4 regions of the Psychrobacillus sp. FSL H8-0483 genome follow, and region 1 is predicted to be linked to each of the others. Evidence: riboswitches for the same ligand, from Rfam matches in the RefSeq annotation. Region 1 holds a riboswitch; each other region holds the start of a gene.
The links. A riboswitch is a leader RNA that binds a small molecule or an ion and turns the genes downstream of it on or off. The one in region 1 is predicted to bind lysine.
Positions count from the first base shown of each region.

Region 2: linked by a shared signal. The riboswitch ahead of MHB48_RS20080 (transporter substrate-binding domain-containing protein) and the one ahead of MHB48_RS13520 (aspartate kinase) in region 1 are both predicted to bind lysine.
Region 3: linked by a shared signal. The riboswitch ahead of dapA (4-hydroxy-tetrahydrodipicolinate synthase) and the one ahead of MHB48_RS13520 (aspartate kinase) in region 1 are both predicted to bind lysine.
Region 4: linked by a shared signal. The riboswitch ahead of MHB48_RS14755 (Na+/H+ antiporter NhaC family protein) and the one ahead of MHB48_RS13520 (aspartate kinase) in region 1 are both predicted to bind lysine.

Region 1 covers NZ_CP152052.1:2,816,819-2,824,711, forward strand. The annotation lists gene sdhA (succinate dehydrogenase flavoprotein subunit) at 1-22, opposite strand, end outside; gene MHB48_RS13510 (succinate dehydrogenase cytochrome b558 subunit) at 71-682, opposite strand; gene MHB48_RS13515 (YslB family protein) at 976-1,383, shown strand; gene MHB48_RS13520 (aspartate kinase) at 1,443-2,663, opposite strand; lysine riboswitch at 2,760-2,938, opposite strand; gene uvrC (excinuclease ABC subunit UvrC) at 2,981-4,771, opposite strand; gene trxA (thioredoxin) at 4,822-5,136, opposite strand; gene MHB48_RS13535 (electron transfer flavoprotein subunit alpha/FixB family protein) at 5,566-6,543, opposite strand; gene MHB48_RS13540 (electron transfer flavoprotein subunit beta/FixA family protein) at 6,631-7,404, opposite strand; gene MHB48_RS13545 (enoyl-CoA hydratase) at 7,453-7,893, opposite strand, start outside.
Region 2 covers NZ_CP152052.1:4,077,342-4,085,234, reverse strand. The annotation lists gene MHB48_RS20105 (DEAD/DEAH box helicase) at 1-139, shown strand, start outside; gene MHB48_RS20100 (sensor histidine kinase) at 349-1,620, shown strand; gene MHB48_RS20095 (response regulator) at 1,632-2,522, shown strand; gene MHB48_RS20090 (cation:dicarboxylase symporter family transporter) at 2,661-3,935, shown strand; gene MHB48_RS20085 (SLC45 family MFS transporter) at 3,997-5,187, opposite strand; lysine riboswitch at 5,446-5,628, shown strand; gene MHB48_RS20080 (transporter substrate-binding domain-containing protein) at 5,758-6,603, shown strand; gene MHB48_RS20075 (amino acid ABC transporter permease) at 6,670-7,425, shown strand; gene MHB48_RS20070 (amino acid ABC transporter ATP-binding protein) at 7,445-7,893, shown strand, end outside.
Region 3 covers NZ_CP152052.1:3,464,314-3,472,206, forward strand. The annotation lists gene MHB48_RS16935 (BCCT family transporter) at 1-1,050, shown strand, start outside; gene MHB48_RS16940 (hypothetical protein) at 1,289-2,935, shown strand; gene MHB48_RS16945 (oligoribonuclease) at 3,257-4,447, opposite strand; lysine riboswitch at 4,686-4,865, shown strand; gene dapA (4-hydroxy-tetrahydrodipicolinate synthase) at 4,987-5,853, shown strand; gene MHB48_RS16955 (LLM class flavin-dependent oxidoreductase) at 6,068-7,129, opposite strand; gene MHB48_RS16960 (ABC transporter ATP-binding protein) at 7,392-7,893, opposite strand, start outside.
Region 4 covers NZ_CP152052.1:3,053,390-3,061,282, reverse strand. The annotation lists gene sufB (Fe-S cluster assembly protein SufB) at 1-315, shown strand, start outside; gene MHB48_RS14775 (DUF72 domain-containing protein) at 440-1,291, shown strand; gene MHB48_RS14770 (sulfite exporter TauE/SafE family protein) at 1,293-2,111, shown strand; gene MHB48_RS14765 (bifunctional UDP-sugar hydrolase/5'-nucleotidase) at 2,186-3,559, shown strand; gene yunB (sporulation protein YunB) at 3,631-4,365, shown strand; lysine riboswitch at 4,414-4,597, shown strand; gene MHB48_RS14755 (Na+/H+ antiporter NhaC family protein) at 4,687-6,246, shown strand; gene lipA (lipoyl synthase) at 6,379-7,314, shown strand; gene MHB48_RS14745 (YutD family protein) at 7,329-7,658, shown strand; gene MHB48_RS14740 (DUF3055 domain-containing protein) at 7,721-7,893, opposite strand, start outside.

The DNA.
Region 1 (7,893 bases):
CAATAAGTTTACTTTTTGCCATGCTATTCTCACTCCTTATTTAATAGTAGTTGAATGTGTAGAGGGTTCCTTATACGAATGCTAAAAGAGCTTGTACACCAACTACAGATAATGCTAAGAAGATTACCATTGTTACATATGTAGCAATTTGTTGTGATTTTGGTGATTGAGTAATACCCCATTTAACTAAGAATGACCAAATACCGTTAGCTAAATGGAATGAAGCTGAAACTACCCCTACAATATAGAAGCCTAACATCCATGGATTTGATAATATCTCTGCCATCATATTAAAATTAACTTCTTTTGCTCCAATAGCAGCTTGGAATCTTGTTTCAAATACATGCCAAGCGATGAATACAACAAGAAAAATCCCAGTAAAACGTTGTAAAATAAACAAATAGTTTCGAAGTGTTCCAAAGTTTTTCGGATTATTTTTTGCAGTAAATGCAATGTAAATCCCGTAAAACGCATGGAACATTAATGGTAAGTAAATTACGAAAATCTCCAGCATTAATTTGAATGGAAGACTCTCCATAAAATGTGTTGCACCATTAAATGCCTCTGGTCCTCTTGTAGCAAAATGGTTTATTACTAAATGTTGCGCCACAAACAATCCAACAGGAATTATTCCTAATAAAGAATGTAATCGGCGCATGTAAAATTCGCGATCTTTCGACAAAACAGGTACCTCCCTCATATTTACATTCGACAAAGATGAATTACTATCGTAATAGAACAATAGGCATCATCACTTGTTCACATATTCATGTTACGAATTTATGACATATCCATTGTACTCTCATCATTTTGGAGCGTCAAGGCAGGATTAATTATTTCAGCAATCTTTCTACTTTCATTCCCCTATAATGATTGAATTATTTTTTCACAAACTATTCGGTTACCAAGACAAATTTATTTATGATAAAATAAACAAGATAGATTAATATTTTTTTTGGAAAGATGGGTTGCTACTTGAATGAAAAAGAACATTCACATGTAACTTCCTTTGGATATGAATTAATAAGAGACCACGTGCTTGCTTCTATTCTCGGAAAACATGAAAAAGACATATTATATTGGGCTGGAAAAGATCTTGCTCGCAAATTTCCACTCTATTCGATGGAAGAAGCCATCTCTTTCTTCCAAGAAGCAGGATGGGGTACACTAGAACTCGATAAAACAACAAAGGATTCTGCTTACTATACATTACATACGTATAATTTACCCCAAAGCGGGATAAGTCGCAGCCACCGACTAGAAGCTGGCTTCTTAGCAGAGCAACAACAAAAAATATCTGGTTACTTAACTGAATGCTATGATGAACAATTAAAAAAGAATGGAATCGTTACTTTTCATATTAAATGGGATTTAAAAAGTTAATAATCCAACGAAAAGCAATGTACATGTCATAGACTATGTACATTGCTTTTTTTCGCTTCTTACTGGCTAAGTCCTAATTTAAATTCATCGTGTAAAGCATTAGCTGCAAGAATCATATTTTGTTGGGGTACCACGACGGAAACTTTTATTTCAGAAGTACTCACCATTTTCACCGGAATATTTTCTTTACGCAAACGATCGAACATTTGTGCAGCGACACCAGGATTAGAAACCATACCAGACCCAACGATTGAAACCTTTGCTAGACCCACCTCAAAATCAGCAAATGTAAAACCAAGCACTTCTTTATGAGTTTCTAAAACTGTAATTGCTTCTGATAAGGATTCTTTTTTGATAGAAAATGAAACAGTTGGTTTTACACCATCTACAATGGATTGAACAATAATATCTACATCTATATGATTATTAGCAAGTGTAGTAAAGATAGAAGCTAACGAACCGTTAAAAGGCACTTCGTACTCTATCGTTAATCGAACAATATCCGATTCAAATGCTACTCCACGAACTACTAAATTTTTTTCCACGTCTACTTCCTCCTTTAAAATAGTACCCTCATTTTCTACATAGCTGGAACGAACTCTTAATGGAATTTTATAGTTTTTTGCAAATTCCACTGCTCTTGGATGCAATACACCTGCACCTAAATTAGCAAGCTCAAGCATTTCGTCATATTCCAACTGCTCTAATTTCCTTGCATTTGGGACGAATCGTGGGTCCGAAGTGAATACCCCTTCTACATCTGTATAAATGTCACAAATATCCGCCTCTATTGATACAGCAATTGCTACTGCAGTTGTATCTGATCCACCTCTACCAAGCGTCGTAATTTCTCCATCGCTTGAAACCCCTTGAAATCCCGCAACAATGACTACTTTACCTTCCTCTAACAAGTTCAGAATTTTAGAGCCATCCAAATTTTCTACTCGAGCATTTCTATATACATTGTCTGTTTGTAAGCCTGCTTGCCAACCTGTTAAAGAAATGGCATCAATGTCTAAAGCATTTAATTGGATTGCAAGTAAAGACATCGTTACCTGTTCTCCAGTGGTTAACAGCATATCCATTTCTCTTTTAGTGGGACTTTCCGTTATTTCATGTGCTAGTTTCACTAACTCATCTGTCGTTTTCCCCATTGCTGAAACGACAACCACAATATCATGACCTTTTTCTTTTTCTTTGCGTATTCGATTAGCTACATGTGCAATTTTTTCTGTAGTCCCAACAGAGGTACCACCAAACTTCATAACAATTTTACTCATGAACATTATCTCCCTTTTTTATCTGCAAGGATTAAAAAATGCTTTTCACATATTGTGAAAAGCATTGTCTCATACACGGTCAAAAAGTAATTGTCCATGTGAGATAGCCCTCCAGAATATCAAATTCTGACAATCCTACATCTCTTAAATGCAGGACCAACATAGAAAAGGAAAAGCTTTTCTATATTTCGGCGAATAACCCTTTTCTCAACAATCCTAGGAACTTTTCATCCTCCTGATGAGTACTCTTGTTAATTCGCACCTCTATCTTCACTTTTGAATAGTGAATATTAAATTGTTTCAACCATAACACAACATTATTCTGAAGACAACGAATTTTTATTAAAATGATTTATCATAACGTCTGCGAGCTTACTGGAAAGTCCAGCATCTATATACTCTTCTTTACTAGCAGCTTCCATCTTCTTTAAAGATCCAAAATGCTTTAGTAATAGTTTTTTTCGTTTTGGTCCGATTCCTTCTATCCCGTCTAACGAAGAAGCTATTGTATGCTTTCCACGTTGTTGACGATGGAATGTAATAGCAAATCGGTGCACTTCATCCTGAATACGTTGGAGTAAATAAAATGCTTCGCTCGTACGCTTCATCGGAATCATGTCAATTGGGTCTCCATACAAAAGCTGAGAGGTTTGGTGCTTCCCATCTTTCGCAAGGCCAGCAATCGGAACATCTAGGCCCAATTCATCTTCGATGATTTCACGAGCAGCCTCTATTTGTCCTTTCCCTCCATCAATAATGATTAAATCTGGTAAAGGTAATTGATCTTTTAGAACTCTTGTATATCTTCTACGAACAACTTCTCTCATAGCACCATAATCATCATGCTTCGCGGCAGTCTTCGTTTTATATTTACGATAATCTTTTTTGTACGCTTTTCCATCTACAAAAACAACCATAGCAGAAACAGCGTCCGTACCATGGATATGCGAATTATCAAAGGCTTCTATTCGATTTGGAGTTGAAATCCCCATTATATCTCCTAATTCCTCTACCGCACCTATCGTTCGTTCCTCACGTCTTTCAATCAAATGAAACTTTTCGCTTAATGCTAATACTGCATTTTTTTCTGCCAAATCAACTAAATCTTTTTTTGTACCTTTTTGCGGAATAATCACTTTCATTTGTAATAGCTCCGAAGCTAAATGCAAGTCTGTATTAATCGGAACAAATATTTCTTTTGGTTTAATATGTTCTGGCTTGGCATAAAATTGACCTAAAAATGTCAGGAACTCCTCTTCTGGATCACGATAAATCGGGAATAGTGAAACATCTCTTTCGATTAATTTACCTTGACGAATAAAAAATACTTGAACACACATCCATCCTTTATCAACCGTATATCCAAAGATGTCTCGATTTGTGAAGTCATTCATCGTCATTTTTTGCTTTTCCATTACCATTTCAATATGTGCAATCTGATCTCTATACTCTTTTGCACGTTCAAATTCTAATTGTTCTGCTGCAGACTGCATCTTTTCCGTTAAGTCCTTTTTTACATTCGCATGCCCACCGTTTAAAAAACTAGAGATTTCTTGAATCATTTCTTTATAAACAGAATCTTCAATTTCTTTCACGCAAGGAGCTAAACATTGTCCCATATGATAATATAAACAAACTTGGTTAGGCAATTTTTGACATTTTCGCAAAGGATATAAACGATCAAGGAGCTTTTTCGTTTCATTTGCAGCATGTACATTTGGATAAGGACCAAAATATTTGCCCTTATCCTTCTTTACTTGCCTCGTGATGATTAGCTTTGGATTTTTCTCAGCCGTGATTTTAATATATGGATACGTCTTGTCATCTTTTAACATAATATTATATTTCGGATCATGTTTTTTAATAAGATGAAGCTCGAGAATTAATGCTTCTATATCAGACGATGTGACGATATATTCAAAGTCCACTATTTCCTGTACTAATCTTTGTGTTTTTCCATCGTGAGACCCCGTAAAGTAAGAGCGCACTCGATTCTTTAGTATTTTTGCTTTACCGACATATATAATGGTTCCTTGGCGGTCCTTCATTAAATAACAACCAGGTTGATCCGGTAATATAGCACATTTTTGTTGAATTAAATCGTTCATTTTATCACCCGTTTAAAAAAACCGGGACCTTAGAGGACCCGGTTTTATTATTATGCGTTTTTTTCTACAAATTGAACTAATGCTTCTTTTGGTTGGAATCCAACAGCTTTGTCTACTGGTTTACCATCCTTGAATAATACTAATGTCGGAATCGACATAATTCCAAACTCGCTAGCAGTTGCTTGATTTTCATCTACATCTACTTTTACGATTTTGACTTTATCGCTCATTTCAGCGTCCATTTCTTCCAATACAGGAGCAATCATTTTACAAGGTCCACACCATGTTGCCCAAAAATCTACTAATACTAATCCTTCTTCTATATCTTGATTGAAAGTTTGATCTGTTCCGTGAACTATTGCCATTATAATTTCCTCCTTTTTTTAACTATAAATAGATTATAGCAGACAGAAAACACTACTTCTACATTTTAGCTTACAGGCAAGTAATATGAAAAAACTCGGCCCTTTTAATAGAACCGAGTATCATTTTTATCAGTGGCTCTGTTAAAAAAAGTGTTGTTACCTGCCGAAAATCCGCTCGCTTTCCGCGGACGAACTTCCAAGCCTCCTCGGGGCAACAGGATGTTGGTCACAAATCCGTTGCCACATGGATGTGGCGAACTTAGGATTTGTTCCTATAAGCTCGTTGCGGGGTCTTGGCAGCCCGTTTTTCCGCAGGAGTCTCACGGATTTTCGTCACAAATTCTAAAAACACAGCCTACTCTTTGTAAGAAAGTGACAACTGAGTAAAATCTATACTAAATAGAATGGTGCGAACACCTTTCTATTTTCTTATGCATTCACTTTTAGTTTTTTAAATTCTTCCGTAAGCATTGGAATTACTTCAAATAGGTCGCCAACTATACCGTAGTCTGCTACTTTGAAAATATTAGCCTCTGGATCTTTATTGATTGCTACGATTATCTTCGAGTTAGACATACCAGCTAAATGTTGGATTGCTCCTGAAATACCAGCTGCGATATAAAGGTCTGGTGTAACTACTTTACCTGTTTGGCCAATTTGTAGTGAGTAATCACAGTAATCAGCGTCACAGGCTCCACGTGATGCACCTACTGCTCCACCTAACACGGCTGCAAGCTCCTTTAAAGGTGCAAAGCCTTCTTCACTTTTCACTCCACGACCACCAGCAATAACTACTTTTGCTTCTGATAGATCTACACCTTCGGAAGATTTACGAACAACCTCTTTGATAATGGTACGAAGGTTCGTTATATCTACCGATAAGGAAGAGACATCACCTGTTTTGCTATCATCTTTTGCAAGAGGAGCAATATTATTTGGACGAATTGTAATAAATTCGATTCCGTCTTTTACTTTAACTTTCTCAAACGCTTTACCAGAATAGATTGGACGAATGTATACAGCTTCATCGCCTTCCCCTTCAATAGCTGTAACGTCAGATACTAAACCAACTTGTAATTTACTTGCAATTTTTGGCGATAAGTCTTTTCCAAGGGCAGTATGTCCGAAAACTATCGCTCCTGGTTTTTCCTGCTCAATGACAGCAAGTATAGCTTGGCCATACCCGTCTGATGTATACTGTTTTAAATGTGGGTGCTCAACAGTGATCACGCGGTCAGCACCATATTTAGCAAGTTCAACAGCTAGCTCTTTCACTGAATCTCCTAGTAGAACACTAACTACTTCCCCACCATCAGAAATTTGCTTTGCAGCGGCAATAGCTTCATATGATACATTACGTAAAGCACCCTCACGCGCTTCCCCTAATACTAATACTTTTTTAGACATGTTGTTTTCCTCCCAGTTTGAGTATGAATTCGAATCAAATACACCTTGGAGCAGTTGCTACCAGAAGTGACCATCTGTTAAACCAAGTTAAATGACTTTTGCTTCCGAATGAAGTAAGTGAACTAACTCTTTCACTTGGTCAGCTAATTCGCCCTCTAATACTTTTCCTGCTTCCTTTTTAGGAGGAAGATAAATCTCAAGGGTTTCTGTTTTAGCTACGACCTCGTCTTCATCGATATCAAGATCATCTAATTCTATTTCATCCAAAGGTTTTTTCTTCGCTTTCATAATTCCTGGTAATGAAGGATAACGTGGTTCATTTAAACCTTGTTGAGCAGTTACTAAAAGTGGTAAAGAAGTTTCTAATACTTCAGTATCCCCTTCTACGTCACGCTTAATCGTAACAGTTGTTCCGTTTATTTCTAGGTTTGTAATTGTTGTTACATAGTTGATGCCTAATAATTCTGCAACACGTGGGCCTACTTGTCCAGATCCACCGTCAATGGCAACGTTACCAGCTAAAATTAAATCAGGACTTTTATCTTTTAAGTATTCAGAAATGATCTGTGCAGCTGTAAATTGGTCCATTTCTTCTACGTCGTCTTCTAAATTAATAAGAACAGCTTTGTCTGCTCCCATTGCAAGCGCTGTGCGAAGTTGTTTCTCTGCATCTTCCCCACCCATAGTGATTACAGTTACTTCTCCACCCTGTGCGTCGCGAACTTGAATTGCTTCTTCAATCGCATATTCGTCATATGGGTTAATGATGAATTCTGCACCGTCTTCTTGAATTTTACCGCCGCTTACGACAATTTTTTCCTCTGTATCAAATGTACGTTTCACTAAAACATAAATATTCATTTAGAAATCCCCCAATGTGTATAGTGTTGTTTCCTTCTCAACAAGTAATTATTTCCCTTTAAAAATAGGCTGTCTTTTTTCTAAGAACGCTGAAATACCTTCTTTTGCATCTTCTGAAACGAATACCGTTCCAAAAGCATTTGCTTCTGCTTTCACACCTTCATAGTAAGAAGCTGGTTTCACATATTGAAGCATTTCTAGCGCAGCTTTTACAGCTACAGGACTTTTCTTTGCAATTTTGGTTGCTAGTTCCTTTGCGCGAGCAAATAGTTCTTCTTCTGGGTAAGCATGATTCGCTAAGCCAAATTGAGCCGCTTCTCTCCCACTAATCGGATCGCTACTTAACAGCATTTCTGCCGCCTTTGCAAATCCAACATAACGTGGAAGACGCTGTGTTCCAGCAAAGCCAGGGATTAACCCCAACTGTAATTCAGGAAGGCCAAGCTTTGCATTTTCCGAAACAAGTCGAATATGACAGCTCATCGCTAA
Region 2 (7,893 bases), 1.3 Mb from region 1:
ACGTGGAACTATTGAAGAAAAAATGAATGACCTTCAAGAAAAAAAGAAAAACCTAATTGGAGAGATACTTCAAGATGGAGAAGAAAGCTTATCTTCTATAACGGAACAGGATATCAGAGAGATTTTACTAATTGATTAACTCTATTAAAAGATAATGTTGTTACCTTCTGAAAATCCGCTCGCTTTACACGGACGAACTACCAAGCCTCCTTGGATCAACAGGATGTTGGTCACGAATCCGTTGCCACATGGATGTGGAGAATTTAGGATTTGTTCCTATTCTCGTATTGTATTTTCTTGCGGTTGAAACTTATGAATGAATGTAAAAATGTTATATAGGAGAATTCCATGTTTTCTATAAATAAGGTTGTACGTCAAAATATATTCAAAAAAAATGGGTTGGCTCTAGTATTAACTGTTTTTCTAACAGTCATAGCAAGTGAGTTAAAAGTAGTTCCCTTTAATGGAGAAGCCTTTCGGTTTGGATTAGGAAGTATTGCTTTCTTTCTACTAATTTTAACTTTTCCTCCTGCTTCTCTCCTTTTAACTGGCTGCATAACGGGCATAGCGGTTGTTAGTGTACGAATTGCAGGAGATCTCCTCTTTCATCTAGATCCTTTTTGGACAAGTGTAACCAATCATGTTCCCGCATTTTTGTTTTATTTTTTGTTTGCACTTGGATTTAGTATTGTAAAAATAGAAAGGTATAAAACTCTTCCTTTTGTCCTTGGGGCTTGGGCTATTGGATTTGAATTTATCGCAAATAGCGTCGAACATTTTATACGATACTGGTTTCTAAATCATGAGATTATAGGGCTTCGAGATTGGGCATTATTAATAGGGGTGGCCATATTTCGAAGTTATTTTGTAGTTGGCTTGTATAGCTCCATTACCATAACAGAACAAAAGAAACGCGTGGAGGAAATGCTTGGCGTTGGTGCTGAACTATATTCAGAAACCCTTTATTTACAAAAGTCGATGAATCATATAGAGCAAATTACAGCTTCCAGTCATGATTTGTATCGCCAATTAAAAAAGAATGAATTGCATTTGTTAAGTGTTCAGGCATTACATATCGCACAGGAAATTCATGAAGTAAAAAAGGATTCTCAGCGAATTTTAGCTGGATTACAAAAAATTACTGAAATAAAAAAAGAAACACCTCTTTTGCTTTCAGATGTACTGCAGCTCGTTATACATGCGAATGAAAAATATAGTGAACTATTGAAGAAAGATATTTCCTTTCAACTTTCTATATCTGTAGATTTTGAAACAGATCAACAAATCCCACTTTTAGCTTTATTGAATAATATAACTGCCAATGCGGTAGAAGCTATTATACAAAAAGGGAAAATTGAAGTCGATGTTTATGAGGAATCGCTCAATACGTTGTTCATCATTAAAGATTCTGGAATAGGTATTAAGAAAGAAGATATATCGATTGTTTTTGAACCAGGCTATACGACAAAATTTAATGAAAAAGGAGTAGCTGCAACTGGCATTGGCCTCTCCCATGTAAAAGAGATCATTCATACGTTAGCAGGAAAAATAGAAATTGAACCTTGTAAGCAAGGAACAGTTTTTCGTATTCATATTCCAACCAACCATATAAGAAAGTGAGTGGAAAAATACTGCGTTATTTTATTGTAGATGATGATACAGCGAGTAGAACGATGCTGAAAAGGATAATAGAAGAAGGAGAGCTCGGTTTAGTAATAGGGGAAGCAGAAAGTGGAGTAAAGAGTATTACGCCTATCCTTACAATGAACCCAGATGTTGTCTTAATAGATTTGTTAATGCCGGAGCTAGATGGTATGGAAACGATAGAAGAGTTAATTAAACAAAGATATCAGGGTAAATTTATTATGATATCACAAATTGTAAATAAAGAAATGGTCGGGGAAGCTTATGAAAAAGGCATTGAATTTTTTATACATAAGCCAATTAATCGGGTTGAAGTTCAAAGTATTTTAAAAAAAACAACGGAACAAATAAGACTAAAGGATTCTTTACTAGCAATTAGAGAGTCCTTAGCAAAGATTGATCCTGCTAAAACACCTTCTAGAAAACAAAGCATAAAAGAGATTGTTCAACCCATATTAAGTGATATGGGAATTATAGGTGAAGTGGGAAGTAATGATATTATTGCTATTATCCAATATTTGATCAATCAAGATGAACATATTACTCAATTGCCACCATTAAAAGATTTATACAGAGCAATTGCAAAAAAATCTGCCTTCAGTGAAGCAGATATAAAAAAAGAAAGTAAAGCAATAGAGCAACGATTACGTCGAACGATCTCACTGGCAGTCAATAATATAGCTTCCTTAGGTGCCATTGATTACACAAACCCTGAGTTTGAACATTATGGTCCAAGATATTTTGATTTTCAAGAATTAAGAACTCAAATGTTTCATATTCAAGCAGGTCAAAAGAAGCTTTTAAAAGTAAAGATTAACATTAAGAAATTTCTGCAAGTACTGTATTTAGAGGTTTTAGAAAAATATAAACAAAACTAAATAATTCGAAATTGTAAAATGATTAATTTAATAAAATGTCGGATTTTGTCGGATTTTGTAATTCCCCTTTAAAGTGTTATAAAAGCTCTTTTGGATGTTAGAAAGCGTTTTCAATATAAAAAAAGGGGTGACTTATTGATGAAGAAAAAATTTAAATTTTCATTGGCCTATCAAATTCTAGTCGGGTTAGTACTAGGGGTTGCTGTGGGAGCAATCTTTTTCGGAAATCCTGCAGTGGAAACCTATTTACAACCGATAGGTACAATTTTTATAAATATGATCAAAATGATTGTAGTCCCAATTATAGTTTCTACTTTGATTTTAGGAGTTGCAGGGACTGGCGATATAAAGCAGCTAGGTAAACTGGGTGGAAAAACTCTTTTATACTTTGAAATTGTTACTACTATTGCTATTCTTGTCGGGTTACTAGCGGCGAATATCTTCCAACCTGGGGTAGGTGTAGACATGTCTACCCTTTCTAAAACGGATATTCATCAATATGTAGAAACGTCTGAAGAAGTTCAAAGCCATGGTTTTGCAGATGTAATTGTAAATGCTGTTCCAAGTAATGTTGTCCAGGCAATGGCAGAAGGAAATATGCTAGCTATTATCTTCTTTTCTGTACTATTTGGGCTAGGTATTGCTGCAATTGGTGAAAAAGGTAAACCAGTACTTGCCTTCTTCCAAGGTACAGCAGATGCGATGTTTTGGGTGACAAACCTTATCATGAAATTTGCTCCATTCGGTGTATTTGCTTTGATTGGCGTTACCGTGTCAAAATTTGGCCTAGAATCGTTAGTACCTCTAGGTAAGTTAATGGCATTAGTCTACCTTGCAATGATATTTTTCATTGTTGTTGTATTAGGTGGAATTGCTAAACTAGTCGGCATCAATATTTTCCATCTTATTAAAGTATTAAAAGATGAATTACTATTAGCATACTCGACTTCAAGTTCAGAAACTGTATTGCCAAAAGTAATGGAGAAGATGGAGAAATTTGGATCGCCAAAAGACATTGTTTCTTTTGTTATCCCGACTGGCTATTCTTTTAATCTGGATGGGTCAACACTCTACCAGGCTATTGCGGCAATTTTTATTGCACAGATGTATGGGATTGATTTAAGTATTATGGAGCAAGTTACTTTAGTTGTGGTATTAATGGTGACTTCTAAGGGAATTGCTGGGGTACCAGGAGTTTCGTTCGTTGTCCTATTAGCTACTTTAGGAACTGTAGGTATTCCAGTTGAAGGTCTTGCATTCATCGCTGGTATTGACAGACTTCTTGATATGGCACGTACCGTAGTAAATGTAGTAGGGAATGCATTGGCTACAGTTGTAATGTCTAAGTGGGAAGGTAGATTTGATAAAGAAAAACAAGAAGCTTACTACGCTTCTTTAGACGAAATAGTATAAAACCAAATAATACATGAAAAACCGGCTACTATCCATTGGGTGGCCGGTTTTATTGTATCATTTATACATTGGGTGGAAGAATGGATACAGAGGAAGTGGAGGTAGTTTTGACCTTCAGCATGCAGACTAATGCAAAAAGCATACTCCCGGCAGTAGCATTAAATAATATTCCAAAGCCAAATAAATCAATTAAAAACCCGAGAGCCGGTGGGGAAATGATGGCCGCTAATGAAGAAACTAAATAATATAGGCCAGTTCGTGTTCCAAAACTGTGTTCACTCCCAAGAGAAATAATATAAGGGTAGGAATTGATATTTATACAAGCCCAAAACATTCCACCAGCTAATAGAATTGCGCGTAACGAAAAGACAGATTCTACCCAATTTAATAGAAAGAAAACGAAGAATAAACCGATGATCCCAATTAATATTACTTTTTTCTTTCCAAACTTTGCACCTAATAGCCCGCTTGGTATGGCGGAAAGCACAAAACTTAATGAAAAAAAAGCTAATGAAAATGCAGAAGCACCTTTGGATAATCCAAGCTCGTTTACTCCATATAAAGTAAATAAAGCTTCCATTCCTTGTATAGCCATAAACCAAAAAAAGATTGCAGCTAACAAGAAAACAGTAGGAGTATTTAATTCTACTTTATAGTTGATTTTTGGTGTGGTCGAGATGGGAAAAGGAATAGCATCTTGGCTTTCCTTAATATTTTTAAAAACAACTACTAAAGCTACTAAGAAAATAATTGAAACCACTAAGAATGGTAACGATTCTTCCATACTGAATAAGAATGAACCAGCACTAAACGCTAATATGCCGCCGCACCCACCCATGAAATTAATAACTCCATTTGCTTTTGTACGTTCTGGTTCAGGGGTAATATCTGGCATTAAGGATATTGTTGGGGAACGGAAAATGGCCATAGATAAATTCATACAAACCATAAAAATGATTAACGTAAGTAAACTAGTATGAAAAGGAATAAGACCATAGAATAAAGCGGTAAAAGGGAGACCAATAAGCAAATAGGGCATGCGTCGACCGAAACGTGTACTCGTTCGATCACTGCGGCTTCCGATATATGGCTGTAAAAAAAGGGCAAAGTAATTATCAATTGTCATCAGAAAACCAATTAATGCAGTACTTGTAATATAATTATCTAGAAAGAATGGAACAAAGCCGTTATACAATGACCATCCTAAACTTATGCTAAAAAAACCAAAACCTAAAAACCAGATTTTTTTCAACGCAGTTCTCCTTCGAATAACAATTTTTAAGAATAAATCACCAGGATTTAATCAGTCGATAATACACTGGCATAACCGAATTCTTTGAAATAACTTAATCCATTAAAAAAAGAAGTGTACTTTTATATATATGGATTTGCTGAGGGATTGAGTCCTTTATCATACTCAGTCAGAGAAGTGTTTAATCTAGATAGATTGACAGAAAGAAATTGTTATTGTAAACTATGAACAATAATTGAATATGACCTCACTTAGTATAGGTGAGGTAGAGGCGCGATATTTAACAGTCTTTAGTGGAGTTTGAGAAGCTATGATGCTAAAGAGAAGGGAATGTCGCCGAAGTTTGTAATATTTCTCCGTATTACTTGCTGGGTCTGTAGTTAAGAACTGCAGGACTGCCGTTATAATCTTCCCGGTTTATAATGGTGTGCTATCTCATTTGGGAAAAGTAGAGGATTTAGGGCAACTATACATATTGCGACCTGAGTTCATCTCAGGTCTTTTTTTGTACAAGTTGTCCTTTTTTAGATTTCATACGCATAGACTGAAAATAAAAGGAGAGTAATAGAAATGAAAAACAAACTATTATTATTATCAATATTTCTTACCGCAATTTTGGTATTAGCAGCATGTGGATCAGACAAAAAAGAAAACAGTGGATCATCATCAGCTACAGATAAGGACAATACATTTACAGTAGGTTTAGAAGCAGGCTATGCACCTTTTAACTGGACACAATTAAACGACTCTAACGGGGGCGTGAAAATTGATGGCAACAAAGAATATGCAGGTGGATATGATGTAGAAATTGCAAAAAGAATTGCAGATGGATTAGGAAAAGAATTAGTAATTGTAAAAACAGAATGGGACGGATTAGTACCATCATTAACTTCCGGAAAGATTGATGCAATTATTGCCGGGATGTCACCGACAGAAGAACGTAAAAAGACAATCGACTTCTCTGAGAACTACTACACATCTAACTTTGTAATGGTAGTAAAAAAAGGTGGACCTTTTGAAGGAGCTACTTCTATCCAAGATTTTAGTGGTGCAAAGGTAACTGGACAATTAAATACTTCTCATTATGGTGTGATTGATCAAATTGAAGGCGTAAAGAAACAACCTGCATCGGATAATTTCCCTGCAATGCGAGTTGCTCTAGAATCAGGTGTGATTGATGGATACGTATCCGAACGCCCAGAAGGAATTAGTGCTTCTTCAGCCAATGATAAGTTTGCAATGGTTGAATTTACAGATGGATTTGTTGCGCCAGAGGAAGAAACAGCGGTTGCAGTAGGACTTAAGAAAAATAGCGATCTAACTGAAAAAATAAATGAAATTTTAGCAAAAATCTCTGAGGAAGATAGACAAGAGATTATGGATGCTGCTATTAAAAATCAACCAGCGGCAGAATAAAGATGAAGTGACACGACACCGGCTGCATCTATTTGCAGTCGGTTTTAATGTTTAAGGAGGAAAAGTATGAGCTTAGAGTGGATTTTATCAATAATAGTTAATAACTGGCCAATGTTCCTTCGTGGAGCAGGTATGACACTTTTAATCTCCATAATTGGTACGATAATAGGAGCTGTTATCGGTTTAATAGCAGGCGTAATACGTACAATACCAGTGCCTGAAAGAAAAGCAAAACGAATTTTTTTGAAAATAGTTAATTTTATTCTTTCCATATATATAGAGTTTTTCCGTGGAACGCCAATGATCGTGCAAGCGATGGTCATTTTTTATGGGTCTGCTTTAGCATTTGGTATAGATATGGATCGAACCGTTGCAGCAATCGTTATCGTATCTATTAATACAGGTGCTTACATGGCGGAAATTGTTCGTGGTGGTGTAATTTCCATTGAAAAAGGGCAATTTGAAGCAGCTCAAGCAATTGGTATGAATCATCTACAAACAATGCTACAAGTTGTATTACCACAAGTTATTCGAAATATTTTACCAGCGACCGGCAATCAATTTATTATTAATATTAAGGATACATCCGTACTGAATGTAATTGGTGTAACGGAGCTATATTTCCAAACAAAAACAATTGCAGGAATAAACTTTACGTATTTTGAACCATTTTTTGTTGCATGTATTTTGTACTTCGTCATGACTTTTTCGGTAACATTAATTTTACGATATTTTGAAAGAAAATTAGAAGGTCCGACTAACTACAGTATGATTGGTCAACCTACACAAATAACACTTCCCCAAAAAAATGAGGGAATTTAATAGCGAAGGAGGTAAACAAATGGAAAAAGTAATCGATATACAACATTTAAGCAAATCCTTTGGTAATCATGAAGTGTTAAAAGACATTGATTTCTCTGTGAATAAAGGAGAAGTTGTTTGCATCATTGGTTCCTCTGGATCTGGTAAATCCACTCTTCTTCGTTGCGTTAATCTTTTAGAAAAACCAAGTGGTGGTCAAATCATTTATAATGGAGAAAATATTCTAGATAACATGCACGATATTCATGCTTATCGAACTAAGCTAGGGATGGTTTTTCAGCAATTTAACCTGTTTAATAATCATAATGTCCTAAGTAATTGTGTCGTGGGACAAGTAAAAGTATTGAAACGTTCCAAAGAAGAAGCGGAAAAAATAGCATTAAAGTATTTAAAAGTAGTTGGAATGGATCAATACGTGAACGCGAGACCAACTCAATTATCTGGTGGTCAGAAACAGCGTGTAGCGAT
Region 3 (7,893 bases), 650 kb from region 1:
CAATATAACAAAAAACTACCTGCAGCCATAAGTTCTGTTTTCTATCCGTTGCTGAAGGATAAAATTTATGGACCTATTGGTAAAACGATTGACATTCTGTCTGTATTTGCAACTGTCTTTGGCATTGCAACATCTCTTGGTCTTGGAGCCTTACAAGTTACTGCCGGGATGCATTCTATATTCGGTGTTCCCAATACGCTAATTGTTCAACTGATTGTTATTGTTGTGGCTACAGTAATTTTCCTCATTTCGATTAACACTGGCTTGGAGAAAGGAATTCAATACTTATCTAACGCTGCAATGATCATATCGGTTGCAATTTTGTTGCTAATATTAATGGTCGGACCAACTTTGACGATTATTAAAATTTTTTTTAATACGACTGGGCTCTATATCAATGATTTTATCCATATGAGTTTAAGGATGAGACCATTTGGTCAAGGAGAATGGATTGCATCATGGACATTATTTTATTGGGCATGGTGGATTGCTTGGGCACCGTTTGTAGGTATGTTTATAGCCCGAATATCGAGGGGAAGAACGGTAAAAGAGTTTATTATAGGCGTGTTGATAGTTCCGACACTTGGAACATGTTTATGGATGTCTATCTTCGGTGGCTCCGCGCTTGATCTTGTTATCAACTCAGAAAACCATGAATTGGCAAAATATATTGCAGATAACGTCTCATTGGCTATTTTTACATTCTTTGATTATCTTCCACTAAGTTCTATATTAAGTCTAATGGGATTTGCTCTCGTAGCTATTTATTACGTAACTGTTGCAGATACATCTACCTTTGTATTAGGTATGTTGAGTGAAGGGGGAACATTAAATCCTTCCAATAAAATCAAAATGACATGGGGCATTATTCAATCTGCAGTTGCAGCAGTCTTACTCTTATCTGGTGGATTAACCGTATTGCAAACAGCATCTATTGCAGCTGCCTTTCCATTTGCCATTATTATGATCTTCATGTGTTACTCCTTACTAAAAGGACTAAATAGTGAATTGGAAGTACAAGCAAGGAAAAAGAAAGTCAAAGAATATTGAATAATTAGGCTTGATTCTGTTTCAATAGAACCAAGCCTATTTTCTTTTTATTTTTTTCAATCCTCCAGTCCTGATTATTTTTTGGATAAAGAACCTCCGTTTCATAGTGATTAACACAAATTTGATAGGATCTATAAAAAATAGGTAAACAATCGGTTTCATTTGACTATTCTTAAACATAAGATGTTAGGGTGAGTGGTTGTTATCTACTCAATAAATATTATTGGAGAGTGATTCAATGGCGGGAAGATCGAAACTTATTGTGGAAGTAGTTCCATTTGGACCTGACCAAGAAACAATAAATCAATTAAGAAGTATCTGTGACAATCATCCTTCTATCCAACCATTTTTATGTGGAACCAGGCATCTGTTGCTATCGTTTGAATTGCTTGATCTTGAGGATATTCCAGGAAACAAATCCATAACTCCCCCGAAAAGTTCTAAACCTACACCTCCAAGTAATTTTTTAGCCACATACTATGACTACACCAACAATCGTACAGTAATAGCCACTGGACCCATTCATGATCCTGGATGTATCAGTGCCTCCCAGTTAGACTCGCAGCCGTTGCCAAGTACTGAGGAGTTTGAGTTAGCTGTAAATATTGTTCGAGATCACCCTGAGCTCGGCTGCTTAATTCGAGAAAATCTTGTGCTTCCTTACAGTGCAATGCCAGCACTAATCGATACAGAGCTTCCAGACGGCCGTATTGAAAGGACCCTTGCGGTTGGACTTCTCCCTGTTGAGGAAGATTCAGAGGATAGAACACAGAATGACGGAGAACTTTCACATCAAATTGTCGGAGTTAATATGATTAGACGTGAAGTAATCATATATGAAACTGGTGCACCGCCGTTTTCAACAGCAAGTGATCAAATCTGTGAGCCCCCGCCTGATGCCAATCAACCTACGGCAAGAAGAGGAACTTTGGGCCAATACCAAGTAAGAGTGTTGCAAGGTGATACTGAGGTATGGAGTTTCCTTGCAGTGAGACCGGCTGCTTCTTCAGGTATAGTTGGTTCAGGTATCGAACTTCGAGATGTGCTGTATCGTGGAAAAAAAGTATTATCCCGTGCTCATGTACCAATCCTTAATGTTCGCTACGATAATGATGTTTGCGGCCCTTACCGTGATTGGCAGTGGAAGGAAGGTAGGTTTGAAGCTATTGGAACAGATATTGCGCCCGGATTCCGTATGTGCTCCACTCCTGCACGAACCATACTTGATACTGGCTCTGATACTGGTAACTTTTTCGGTGTAGCTATCTATGTGGATGGGGAAGAAATAGTATTAGTTAGTGAATTGGAAGCCGGCTGGTATCGATATATTAGTGAATGGCGTCTCCACAAAAATGGTACGATTCGCCCACGATTTGGATTTAGTGCAATAGCCAATTCGTGTACATGCAACCCTCATACTCACCACGTATATTGGAGATTTGATTTTGATATTCGGACTGCGGGTAACAACTTTGTACAAGAGATTAACGAACGGCCAAGTACTGGAACTTCGATTTTCCGAACTATGAATTACGAAATTAGAAGGTCCCGTGATTCTTTTCATAATAGACAATGGCTAATTTCTAACAAATCAACGGGTGAAGGATATACTTTGATCCCAGGTAAGAACGATGGTTCAGCAGATAGTTTTGGAGTTGGGGATGTATGGCTTCTTCGCTACCGTAGTACTGAGTTAGATGATGGACAGGGTTTCACAACAGATTTAAATAAAGCAAGAGCTAATTTAGACAAATTCATTAATAAGGAGAATATTAACGGACAGGATATAGTGGTTTGGTATGCAGCACATTTCAGACATGATGAAACAAGTGGAGAGGACGTTGCGCACATTCTTGGTCCAGAATTAAAACCTCGAAACTGGTAGTGATCGATAAATATCTGATAGTATTTAGCTAATTTAAAACTGGAAAAAGTAGGGCAGTTCAGCAATGACTGCCTTCTTTCAGAGGATGCTCTTGCTCCTTTACTCCTATACAATGGATAAGCTATTGTGCAGGAGTTAGGTGCGGATTTGTGTTTAAATAAAGCAAAAAAAAGTGCAGTCCAGTACCCATAAATTGAAGCAGGTGTAGAAATAATACATTGGTAAAGGGACCATCTCTCAGTCACTATATGACTTTAGGGACAGCCCCTTACTCCAACCATGCTATTGTTTCACAGAGTGTGTAAGTAACATAGATCAACACTAGTCATGCTGACTATCTTTTTTCACCTCATTCATTAAATACTCTACAAACAAATCATCCCTCACCAACCATGCTTCATAAGTTCTTTTAATAAATCGTTCGCCTTCATCAAAACTTGGAAAGGTTTGTTCCATTTCGGTTTTATTTTTTTCAATCATCCAGTCCTGATTGTTCTTTTGATAAAGAAGAAAAACGTTTTCACTTTTATTTTTATACAGAGAACCGAATGAAGAATGTTTTAAATTATATCGATTCCTTTTCGCATCTTCCTGTATTGGCTCCAAATGGAATGTTTCCACTATAAACTGCTGGTAAGCGTCTTTTGTTAAAGAACAACCTGATGCTTTCTGATGTCCCCCACCACCGAAATGTCCTGCAATTTCAGAAACATCGATATGATCATGAATGGTACGAAATGAGATTCTTTTTCCACCCATTATTAATATTGCGATGTAGTCCAGATGTGGATATTCTTTCCCTAGCTCATTTCCTAGCTCTGAATGATACGATTCTGCATGCACGATTCCAACGATATGGTCCCCTACTTCTGCTTGTACAATCTCTCTTTTTTTCCGACGAATATATCGTTCAATCTTGTCTTCTTCCATGTTCAGTATTTTCTTTTCGAATTCATCAAAATCAAAATGTTCACTTGAACGAAGTCTTTCCATCATCTTTTCTTCAAATTCTTCCATCGATACTAAAAAGAAGAGTGCGTTAAGTGAATGAGCTTGGTGGTTCTCGTTCTTCTCCCATTCCCATGTATCATACTGCCTAACTAACTCTACAAATTCTGTTATAGCATCTAATGGTTCCAACAGTTCATGTGTAACCAAATATTCATATAATAATGAGGTAGCAGACGTTAATTTACCTTCATTATCTTCCACTAAAACATATCCCCACTCATAATCATTCAAATGTAAAGCAGTTTTGTGGTGATCAAGTAGTTGGATTTTCCCTTTTGCATGATAAAAATCGTTGAGCCTTTTTTCATTTTCTTCATTCGGAGACAAATCAGTAATAAATAAAAACGTATCTGGAGGATCATGTTCCAAAAAGAATTCAATCTCTCGATTAAGAGACGATACCGAATTATATCGCACCTTCACTTGCTTACCGAAAGCAAGTTTTGCTAAAATGCCACATCCTACCCCATCTAAATCATTATGAGACAATAATTTATACATCATCTTCACCTCAAAAGTAGTATGGCTTTTATATGTCAAACTTATTGATAGTAACTGTTGCTTTATACTTAATCAATGGACAAAGTTAAGAGTAGCAAGCAAATCAATTGATTAAAAATCTAAATTTTAATCCTAAAATAAATTAATTTTAGATATTAACAGGTCAACTATTGCAATTCCATAAGAAAACAGGTACTATTTCTATAATTAAATAATCACTTATTTCAAGAACTTTTGAAGTAAGGATAGAGGCGCAAAGACCATCAGTACACAAATGGAGGATAATGAGATCCTAGGACAATTGTCGAAAGGGGAATTTGCCGAAGCGGAAAGAATCTCATTTTTCTTGAAGCTGGTTCTGTTGTTGAATAAACACTTAATTGTCATATAGGAAACTGTATGGAGGGCTATCTTACGCAAAGAAATAATTTATTGTTTCTAATGCAACAACGAGCCCTCGTTGTTGCTTTTTTGCGTTAATTTACTAACTGCCCTTCTCCCTCTGTTTTTAATAAAAAAATATAGGATGTGGAGAAGTAATGAATTTCGGACAAATTTTAACTGCTATGGTGACTCCTTTTGATGAACATGAGGAGATTGATTTCCAAGCTACAAGAAACTTAATCAATTATTTAATCGCTAATGGAACAGAAGGTTTAGTGGTTTCTGGTACAACAGGAGAGTCTCCAACGCTAACAGAAGAAGAAAAGGTCGAGTTATTCAAATTTACAGTGGAAGTAGTAAATGGAAGAATTCCGGTAATTGCTGGTACTGGATCGTACAACACAAAAGAATCAATGAAATTAACAAAACTTGCGGAAGATGCAGGTGTCGATGGCATTATGCTCGTTGCCCCATACTATAGCAAACCATCACAAGAAGGATTATATCAACACTTTAGGACAATTGCGGAGGTCACATCTTTACCGATTATGCTATATAATATTCCCGGACGCAGTGTTGTCAACATGTCAGTTGAAACAGTCATTCGTCTTTCCAAAATACCAAATATTGTATCCATTAAAGAAGCAAGCGGTAATTTAGATATAATGGCCGAAATTATTGATCATACACCGGAAGATTTTTCATTGTACAGCGGGGATGATGGTTTAACGATTCCAGTGTTATCAATAGGCGGAACAGGTGTCATCTCAGTAGCGTCCCATGTCATAGGGAATGAAATGCAAGCGATGATTAAAAATTTCAAAATTGGTAATATCCAAGAGGCAGCTAAGGAACATCGTAGACTACTACCAATAATGAAAGCACTATTTGCTGCTCCAAATCCAACGCCTGTAAAAGCAGCTTTAAATTTAAAAGGCGTCCCTGTCGGTGGTGTCCGCTTACCTATGGTTCCTTTAAACGATGAACAACTTAGCGCACTGCAGCAAGTACTAAATGTATAAGAGTAAAATTTAACAGTGCCTATACAAAAGATATGTTTTTACAAGAAGAGCGAATTCCAGATTGAATGGGAATTCGCTCTTCCATATTTATTCGAACTCCAACCAAGCAACTACCTCGCAATGAGCCTGGTGCTGAGTTATTAATTCTTATTCAAGAAAAAATACGTTATCCCGCCCTTATAGGAGTGGGAAACCTATACTGAAACACGTAAAACTATAACGTATTTTCCGTTTCAGCTTCCCATCGGTTAATTTCATCTCTTACGATCGGCGCAACTTCTGTTCCTAATAGCTCTATAGCTTTTAACACATCTTCATGTGGCATTGAACCGACTGGTACGTGGAGCATAAAACGTGTAATGCCAACATTTTTACGAAGGAAAATGATTTTTTCCGCTACTGTAGATACGTCACCTACGTACAAAGCACCTTCTAAACTACTCGCTTCATCAAAAGTTTTACGCGTATATGGTCCCCAACCGCGTTCTTTTGCTAAAACATTCATTACCTGCGCAGTAGGTGGGAAAAATTTCTCTTTTGCACTCACTGTTGTCTCGCCTACAAAGCCATGAGAATGAGAAGCTACCTTTAGCTTCGTAACGTCATGGCCAGCCTGTTTTGCTGCTCGTTTATATAGGTCAACGATGGGAGCAAACTGTAATGGGCTTCCACCAATAATCGCTAGAACAAGAGGTAGCCCGAGAACGCCTGCACGAACGGCAGATTGTGGTGTTCCACCGCTTGCAATCCAGACAGGGATCGGCTCCTGAACAGGACGAGGATAGATTCCTAAATTATTAATAGATGGGCGATGTTTTCCACTCCATGACACTTTTTCTGATTCTCTAATTTTCAATAATAAATCCAATTTCTCATCGAATAACTCATTATAATCTTGTAAGTCATAACCAAATAGAGGGAATGATTCAATAAACGAACCTCTACCTGCCATGATTTCTGCACGTCCATTTGAAATGGCATCAACTGTTGAAAACTCTTGGTATAAACGTACTGGATCGTCGGATGATAATACAGAAACGGCACTAGTCAACTTAATTTGTTTCGTTTGTGATGCAGCTGCAGCAAGCAATACTGCTGGCGCAGAACATGCAAAATCTTCGCGATGATGTTCTCCTACACCAAAGACATCCAATCCTACCTTATCCGCTAACACAATCTCCTCCACAACTTCACGTATACGTTCCGCGTGGCTTATCACTTTACCAGTTTGAACATCTGGCGTTGTTTCTACAAACGTCGTTATACCAATTTCCATCATAATTGCCTCCTCATTTACATAAGCTCTGGATTTATCTAAACATAGTTAAATCATACATTTTTAATAAATGATTCTCAATATCCGTGATTTTATTGCTACAAGGATAATCGAAAAATAAAAAGCCTCTTTCCGAAGAAAGAGGCTTTTTAAAATAAACTTAGCTATTATCTCTGGTAAACAATCATGTTGTTACCTGCCGAAAACCCGCTCGCTTAAGAAAGTCCTACCATACGTGTGTAATGAGCGCATGGTTCTGTTTTTATATTACCTTGATCGTTTCTTCTCCGATTTCAGCTTCTCTTCCAAACAGTCTTGCATAGACACCACTGCTACTTTCAAGCAAATCCTTATGTTCTCCTTCTTCGACTATAGCTCCATTTTCAAGGACAATGATCTTATCTGCTGATAGAACAGTGGAGAGACGGTGAGAAATAATTAAGATTGTTTGTTTTTTTGCTGTTTTTAAAACAACCTCATTAATCTTTGTTTCTGTAATCGGATCGAGAGCTGAACTTGCTTCATCGAGGATGAGGATTGGAGCATCTTTTAAGATGGCCCTTGCCAACGATAATCGCTGCTTCTGTCCTCCTGAAAGAAGCCCACCTCTTTCTCCTACCCTTGTATTCAGTCCTTCTGGAAGAGATTTAATCAAATCATCCAAACCACTATCATGCAAAGCCTTAAGTAATTCATCATCCGTAGCATTCTGCTTTCCAATTCTCAAATTATCAGCTAATGAACCACTACGCATTTGGACATCC
Region 4 (7,893 bases), 240 kb from region 1:
TTTGGACGTAAAGCAACGGGAGCTCGTGCAAACATTGAATGTGATACATTGATCATGGATAATCAGTCTACTTCTGATACAATTCCATACAACGAAATCTTAAACGATAACATTTCTCTAGAGCACGAAGCGAAAGTTTCGAAAGTATCTGAGGAACAATTATTCTACTTGATGAGTCGTGGACTTAGTGAAGAAGAAGCAACTGAAATGATCGTAATGGGCTTCATCGAGCCATTCACAAAAGAACTTCCAATGGAATATGCGGTAGAAATGAACCGATTAATCAAATTTGAGATGGAAGGCTCTATCGGTTAATACAGATAGACCGTCCAAAAGCAGCAGAGTGAATGTAATTTCATTCTTGCTGCTTTTTTAATTCTTTTGTTTTGTCTGACAAGCTAACGCAGTGATATGATAATATAATTAACGAGGTGATTGCATGATTCAAATTGGTTTAACGGGTTGGGGAGATCATCCTGACTTATATACATCATCTGCTAAGCAAAAACTTCAGGATTATTGTGCTCATTTCCCTGTCGTGGAATTAGATGCTGCCTTTTATGCCATTCAACCTATTAAAAATAGCTTAAAATGGATAAACGAGACTCCTGAAAACTTTCAATTTATTGTGAAGGCGTATCAGGGTATTACAGGTCATTTACGAGGAGAATTTCCGTTTAATTCGCAAGAAGAAATGTTCGAGCTATACCGACAGTCTATTATCCCTTTTCAAAAGGCTGGAAAACTTTCGATGATATTAGTTCAATTTCCTCCATGGTTTCAATGTGAGAAGGAAAACGTCGCTTATATTCGAAAAGTTAGAGAAGAACTAAAGGACTTTGAGGTGGTCATTGAGTTCCGCCATCAATCTTGGTATGCACAAGAGTATAGAAAATCTACCCTTCAATTTTTAAAAGAAAATTCTTTTCACCATAGTGTTTGTGATGAACCACAGGTTGGAGATGGGAGTATTCCATTAGTACCAGTCGCTACCTCAAGTAAAGTACTTGTTCGATTACACGGAAGAAATACATACGGTTGGCTTAACCCAGGTAATAACGAAAAATGGAGAGAAGTTCGATATTTATATGACTATAATAAGGAAGAGTTAACATATATCCAAAACGTTTGTGAGCAATTACAGAAGCAAGCAAAGGAAGTTATCGTATTATTTAATAATAATTCGGGTGGGCATGCTGCAAAGAATGCAAAATCATTTCAGCAAATGCTTGGAATTGAGTTTAATGGATTAGCACCAAAACAATTAGATCTATTCGAAGGAGGATTGTAAAATGGAATGGTTTTTATTAGTAGTAAGTGGACTTTTTTCTGGTATTATTGGAGCTTTAGTGGGTCTTGGCGGAGGCGTTATCTTAGTACCAGTAGTACTATTTTTTGGCACTACTCTCGATTTAATTCCTAATATTACTCCACAAAGTGTGGTAGGATTATCTGTCGTGATGATGATCTTTACTGGACTCTCATCTACCCTTTCTTATATGAAAACGAAAACAGTCGATTTCAAAAGTGGAGGTATTTTCTTTATTGGAAGTATACCTGGAACAATTTTGGGTGCTTGGGTGAATAAAGGATTAGACTTACCTTCCTTTAATTTGTACTTTGGTATTTTACTTGTGGTCTTATCTATGCTATTGCTTGTTCGTAATTATTTGAAGCCAGTCCATTGGTTTGTCGAGAATGGCAAGAAAAGAACATTCAAAGATGAGAATAGTACATATGTATATGGGTATCCTATTTGGTTTGCACTTATATTAACGTTTGCAGTTGGTTTTGCATCCGGGTTATTTGGTATTGGTGGAGGTTCGATTATCGTACCAGCAATGATTTTATTATTCCTATTTCCACCACACGTAGCAATTGGGACGTCAATGTTCATGGTGTTCCTTTCGTCGATCGTCAATTCAATAACGCATATTTCGTTAGGAAATGTACCTTGGTTATACACAATTCCAGTTATTCCAGCTGCTTATATTGGAGCAAAAATTGGAGCAAGATTAAACAAAAAGTTAAACTCAGAAACACTTGTTTTGGCACTTCGTATCGTACTGCTATTACTTGGTATTCGCTCTATTATCGATGGATTATTATAACTTTATTCCGTAATACGTCCCAACGTCTACTGTAGGCTTTTGTGAATATATTTAAATAAAGAGGTGGGTGGAGAATGAGAGAGACAATACATATTTATCATACGAATGATTTGCATAGTCATTTAGAAAACTGGCCTACTATTCATCAGTTTCTCTCAGAACGCCGAAAAAATCACGGACCAACTGATTCCTATCTTACGCTAGATATCGGGGACCATATAGATAGATCGAATATTTATACTGAAGGCACTCTTGGAAAAGGGAATGTCCAACTACTAAATGATGCGGAATACGATTACATAACGATTGGTAACAATGAAGGTATAACGCTGAGTCATGAGGAGCTGGACACTTTATATGCCGAGGCTAAATTTGAAGTCATCGTGTCTAATTTTACTGACTTAAAAGGAAATATTCCCTCTTGGGTACTTCCGTATAAAATTCATACCACCCCCTCAGGAATTAAAATTGGTCTTGTCGCTGCAACTGCTGATTTTGGGGAGTATTATGAAAAATTAGGTTGGTCAATCCAAAATCCAATGGATCGCTTGAAGGAAGTTTGTAAGGAAATCGGAACTAGCGTAGATATTCTAATTTGTATGTCCCATTTAGGCATTTCTCTGGATGAAACAATGTCCGTAGAAATACCTGAAATAGATCTTATTTTAGGTTCTCATACTCATCATATATTTGAGGAAGGGAAAGTAATAGGGAATACATTACAAGCTGCTACGGGCAAATTTGGTATGTACGTGGGGCATGTGACGATAGAATATGACCTAGAAAGTAAAAAAATTGTATCTAGGCAAGCGACCTTGTATCCTACGGATAATTTACCGGTTCCTAAAGAGGCAGAACTTCAGTTAGAAAAATGGGAGCAAATAGGGAATCAGAATCTTTCCTCTATTGTATTCGAAAATCGCTCTCTATTAGCAAAGGAATGGTTTAGTGGTTCTGACTTATCTAGTTTTTTTGGAAAGGCGTTAATTGCTTTTACTAATGCTGACTGTGCTATGTTTCCCGCAGGTATCTTTTTAACGGATTTACCTAAAGGTCCTATTTCGGCTAGTGATTTACATGGTTGTCTACCACATCCTATTAATCCGTGTGTGATTACATTGACCGGATCAGAGTTACTAGAAATAATAGAGACCTCTAAAAATGATAAATGGCCGAGTCTAGAAGTGAAAGGGCTTGGTTTCCGTGGGAAATATTTAGGTTCCATGCTGTATGAACAACTTGTAGAAAATGAATTCGGTGACCTTTTTATTAAGGATGAATTGTTGAATCTCGATAACATATATACGCTAGCTACGCTGGATATGTTTACATTTGGCTATTTCTTTCCTACGTTAAAGTTTGCGAATAAGCAATATTTTATGCCAGAGATGATTCGTGATGTTGTAAAATGGTATGGAAAAATAGAAGAACGTATATATTTGTCATGAAAATCTCTCCGTTTACATATTGTAACTAGGGGGATTTTTTGTTGTTCTATCGAAAAAAGAAGCGTTTCTCCATATTAACAACTCAGCGAAAATTAGCGATTTTTCTTGCATGCTTCATCCTATCGGTTGCGGGAGTTTTTTATTATGTGAATGTACAACTAACTCCAACATATCTTCGCTATGCGGAAGTCCAAACGAATAAAATAGCGTCCATGGTTATTAGTAAAGCCATTAATTCGAGAACGGCTAACGTATTAGACGTAAACGATATTATTGAAGAAGTGCCATCCGATAGTGCAAATATGGTCACAACGAAATTTAATACAGAGATCATTAATCGTGTTCTATCCGATACAAATAGTTTAGTACAATCGCATTTAGAGCAAGCCGAGCAAGGAAATTTATCGAGTTTGCCTTATTTAGATGACATCGAATATGACAAGCAAACGATGGAGGATCAAGGGGGAGTTGTATTTTTCGTGCCGATGGGGCAGGCGACGAATATTCCACTCATTGGTAACTTAGGTCCTAAAATTCCGATAAGGTTTCATGTAATCGGAAATGTCCAATCAAATGTAGTGCCAACCATTCAGGAATTTGGTATTAATAATGCGTATGTAGAGGTCAGTATCCATATAAAAGTAAATGTCCAAATTATCGTTCCATTGGCAAGCAAAATGAGTGTCGTAGAGCAAAATATTCCGGTTGCAATGGGATTAGTGCAAGGGCAAGTACCGTATATTTATACGAAAGGTGAAGGGAATTCTCCATCTGTAGAAGTACCCTTACCGTTGCCAGAAAAATAAAAAATATTAAGATGCATAGAAATTACTGATACTATAATGTAAATGAATAAAATAGGTAGAGGCTGCAGAGCTTAAAAGTACTATACGGTAGGGTGACACCGAGGATCGTATACGAAAGGAAGTTTTGCCGAAATTAGATATGGTTGGTCAAACGATATTTAGTTGGGGTTATTTTGAATAAAAATAACACTGTCATTTATATGATTCATATAAATGGGGAGCTACAAAAATATGGATAAAAGTTTTAATACTTAAATTCAATAGTAGAAGCCAACCTATAATAATTAGGGTGGCTTTTTTTATTTTGAGGAGGAGCAGGTTTTGGAGAATACAATTTTTTCTTTAGTACCACCATTATTAGCAATTATTATGGTTTTAGTCACAAAAAGGGTTTTATTATCATTAGGAGTTGGGATTGTTTCCGCTGCGTTTCTTGTAGAGAGTTTTGCTCCTGTAGATTCGTTCATACTCTTATGGGAATCTTTTAAAACTTCTTTTTGGGATGAAGGGTTAAATACGCATAATATTTATATATTACTCTTTATATTGTTATTAGGCGTTGTGACAGCATTTGTTAGTTTGTCTGGTGGGAGTGAGGCATTTGCTGCGTGGGCGGTAAAAAGAATTCAGACAAGACGTGGTTCAAAGCTACTTACTGTATTTTTAGGAATCATCATATTTGTAGATGATTATTTTAATGCACTAGCAGTTGGACAAATTGCAAGACCTATTACTGATTCACATAAAGTATCACGTGCAAAGCTGGCTTATTTTATCGATTCTACTTCTGCACCAGTTTGCGTGGTATCACCAGTTTCCAGCTGGGGCGCTTTTTTAATTTCACAGCTAGGGGTTATTTTTACGACACACGCAATAACTGAGTATACACCCTTACAGGCATTTATGTTAATGGCGCCAATGAATTTTTATGTAATTGCAACTCTATCCATGGTATTTTTTATTGCATGGACAGACTTTGATATATTAGAGATGAAAAAACATGAAAAAAGAGCGATAGAAACAGGTCAACTATTCGACTTGGAGAAAACAAATCCAGGGGATCTTCAAGGGGATTTCCCGGAAAATAAATATGGTAAAGTAATTGACCTAGTACTGCCTATCATTTCATTAGTTGTTGTAACACTATTAGCCATGTTTTGGACAGGCTACAACCTGTCTGGAAGAGAATTTAATCTACTGGTGATTTTTGAAAATATGAATGTTCCATTTTCTCTACTTATCGGAGGATTAACAGCAAGTACTTTAGCTGTATTATTGTATTTACGTCAATTTAAAACAAATCCGGGTGCTAACATTAGCAATGTATGGAAAGCTCTAGTCACAGGTGTTAACTCTATGCTACCAGCAATCTTTATACTCGTATTTGCGTGGGCATTGTCATTTTTAATCAATGAATTAGAAACAGGTGCGTTTTTAGCTACGTTGGTAACGGAAAACAATATCCCAGTTGGGGTCATTCCTTTCCTATTATTTGTCTTAACAGCGTTTATGGCATTTGCAACAGGTTCGTCATGGGGGTCTTTCGGGATTTTATTACCAATTGGAGCAAGTATTATAATGGCCATAGAACCCGAATTATTATTGCCAGTTCTTGCAGCTGTATTGGCTGGAGCAGTTTTTGGAGACCATTGCTCTCCTATTTCAGATACTACGATTATGTCAGCAACTGGAGCAGGGGTAAATGTCATTGACCACGTTATAACACAATTACCATACGCCATTATTTGCGCCGTAATTGCTGGCGTTGGCTATTTAGTTTTAGGATTGACAGGGTCTGTAATGATTGGTTTTATATCAGTTATAGTCATGATTGTACTATTATTTACTGCTTGGAGTATTAGAGGTAAAAAAGCCAATTAATACATGTTACTTAGAAACCGCTGATTACTTGTTTATACTAGGTAAATATAGTTTCAGAAGGTTGTTTGAATTCTCATAATATGTTACATTGACAACAGTAAAGTTAGTTTATTTGGAATGGGGTCGAGAGTAGTGACATCGTGCAAACCAACAAAAACTGAGCATGAGCGTAAGCCTGATTGGTTAAAAATAAAATTAAATACAAATGAAGAATACAAGGGTCTAAAAAAATTAATGCGTGAAAATAATTTACATACAGTATGTGAAGAAGCGAGATGTCCAAATATCCATGAATGTTGGGGTTCGCGAAGAACAGCAACATTTATGATCTTAGGAGCAGTTTGTACACGTGCATGTCGTTTTTGTGCAGTGAAAACTGGGCTTCCAACTGAGCTAGATTTAGCAGAACCAGAACGTGTTGCAGATTCAGTAGTTATTATGAATTTAAAACATGTAGTTGTTACGGCGGTAGCTCGTGATGATTTAAAAGATGGTGGCTCGGAAGTATTTGCAGAAACAATTCGTGCAATCCGTCGTAAAAATCCATTCACAACAATTGAAGTTTTACCTTCGGATATGGGTGGAATCGAGCAAAACATCCAAAATATTATGGATGCCAAACCGGATATTCTAAATCACAATATTGAAACCGTTCGTCGTTTAACTCCGAGAGTTCGTGCAAGAGCAAAATATGACCGTTCGCTTGAATTACTTCGTCGCGCAAAAGAAATGCAACCAAGTATTCCAACTAAATCATCACTAATGTTAGGTTTAGGGGAAACGCATGAAGAAATTCTAGAAGTTATGGATGATTTACGTGCAAATAACGTGGACATCATGACAATTGGTCAGTATTTACAACCAACTAAAAAGCATTTACCTGTTCTAAAATATTACTCACCTGCTGAGTTTGGTGAGTTACGTAAGATTGCAATGAGTAAAGGATTCTCGCATTGTGAAGCTGGTCCTCTAGTAAGAAGTAGTTATCACGCGGATGAACAAGTGAATGCTGCTGCGAAACAAAGACAAGCACAAGGTGAAGAACTACTAACTACTCAAAATATCTAATGGGTGGTGATTAAATGATAGTTGTGGAAGGTTTTACTTATGAAGTATTAGAAGATTACCGAGATGCATTTAAAGAAGATGCTTTTTTGGATCGGTATAGCGAAATCTTATCGAAGTATGACTATATTATGGGTGACTGGGGATATGGACAGCTTCGTTTAAAAGGATTTTTCGAGGATCGTAATCATAAAGCAACATTTGATACGAAAATAAGTACCATGAAAGATTATTTGTATGAGTATTGTAATTTTGGTTGTGCTTATTTTATTCTCAAAAAAACAGGAGTTGCCCCAAAAATGGCTCCACTAGAAATTAATGAAACCCTTGAGCAAGATCATTCGTGATCATAGCTCAAGGGTTTTTTAGTTTAGCTCGAGTGACAAGTGTTTACCATTTGTTACTAATCTTAGCTGAGTAATTCTCTTAAGTAGTCTCTTAGTTCTTCTGCTTCTTCTTCTGTTCTATTATATACATGTTCGAGATAGCCTGGTTCTTCTAAATCGTCTGAACCTAAAATGGCTGCTCGACCATATTGAATATCCATAACAAGCACTTTCCCAAAAAAACGAGAGCTTTGTA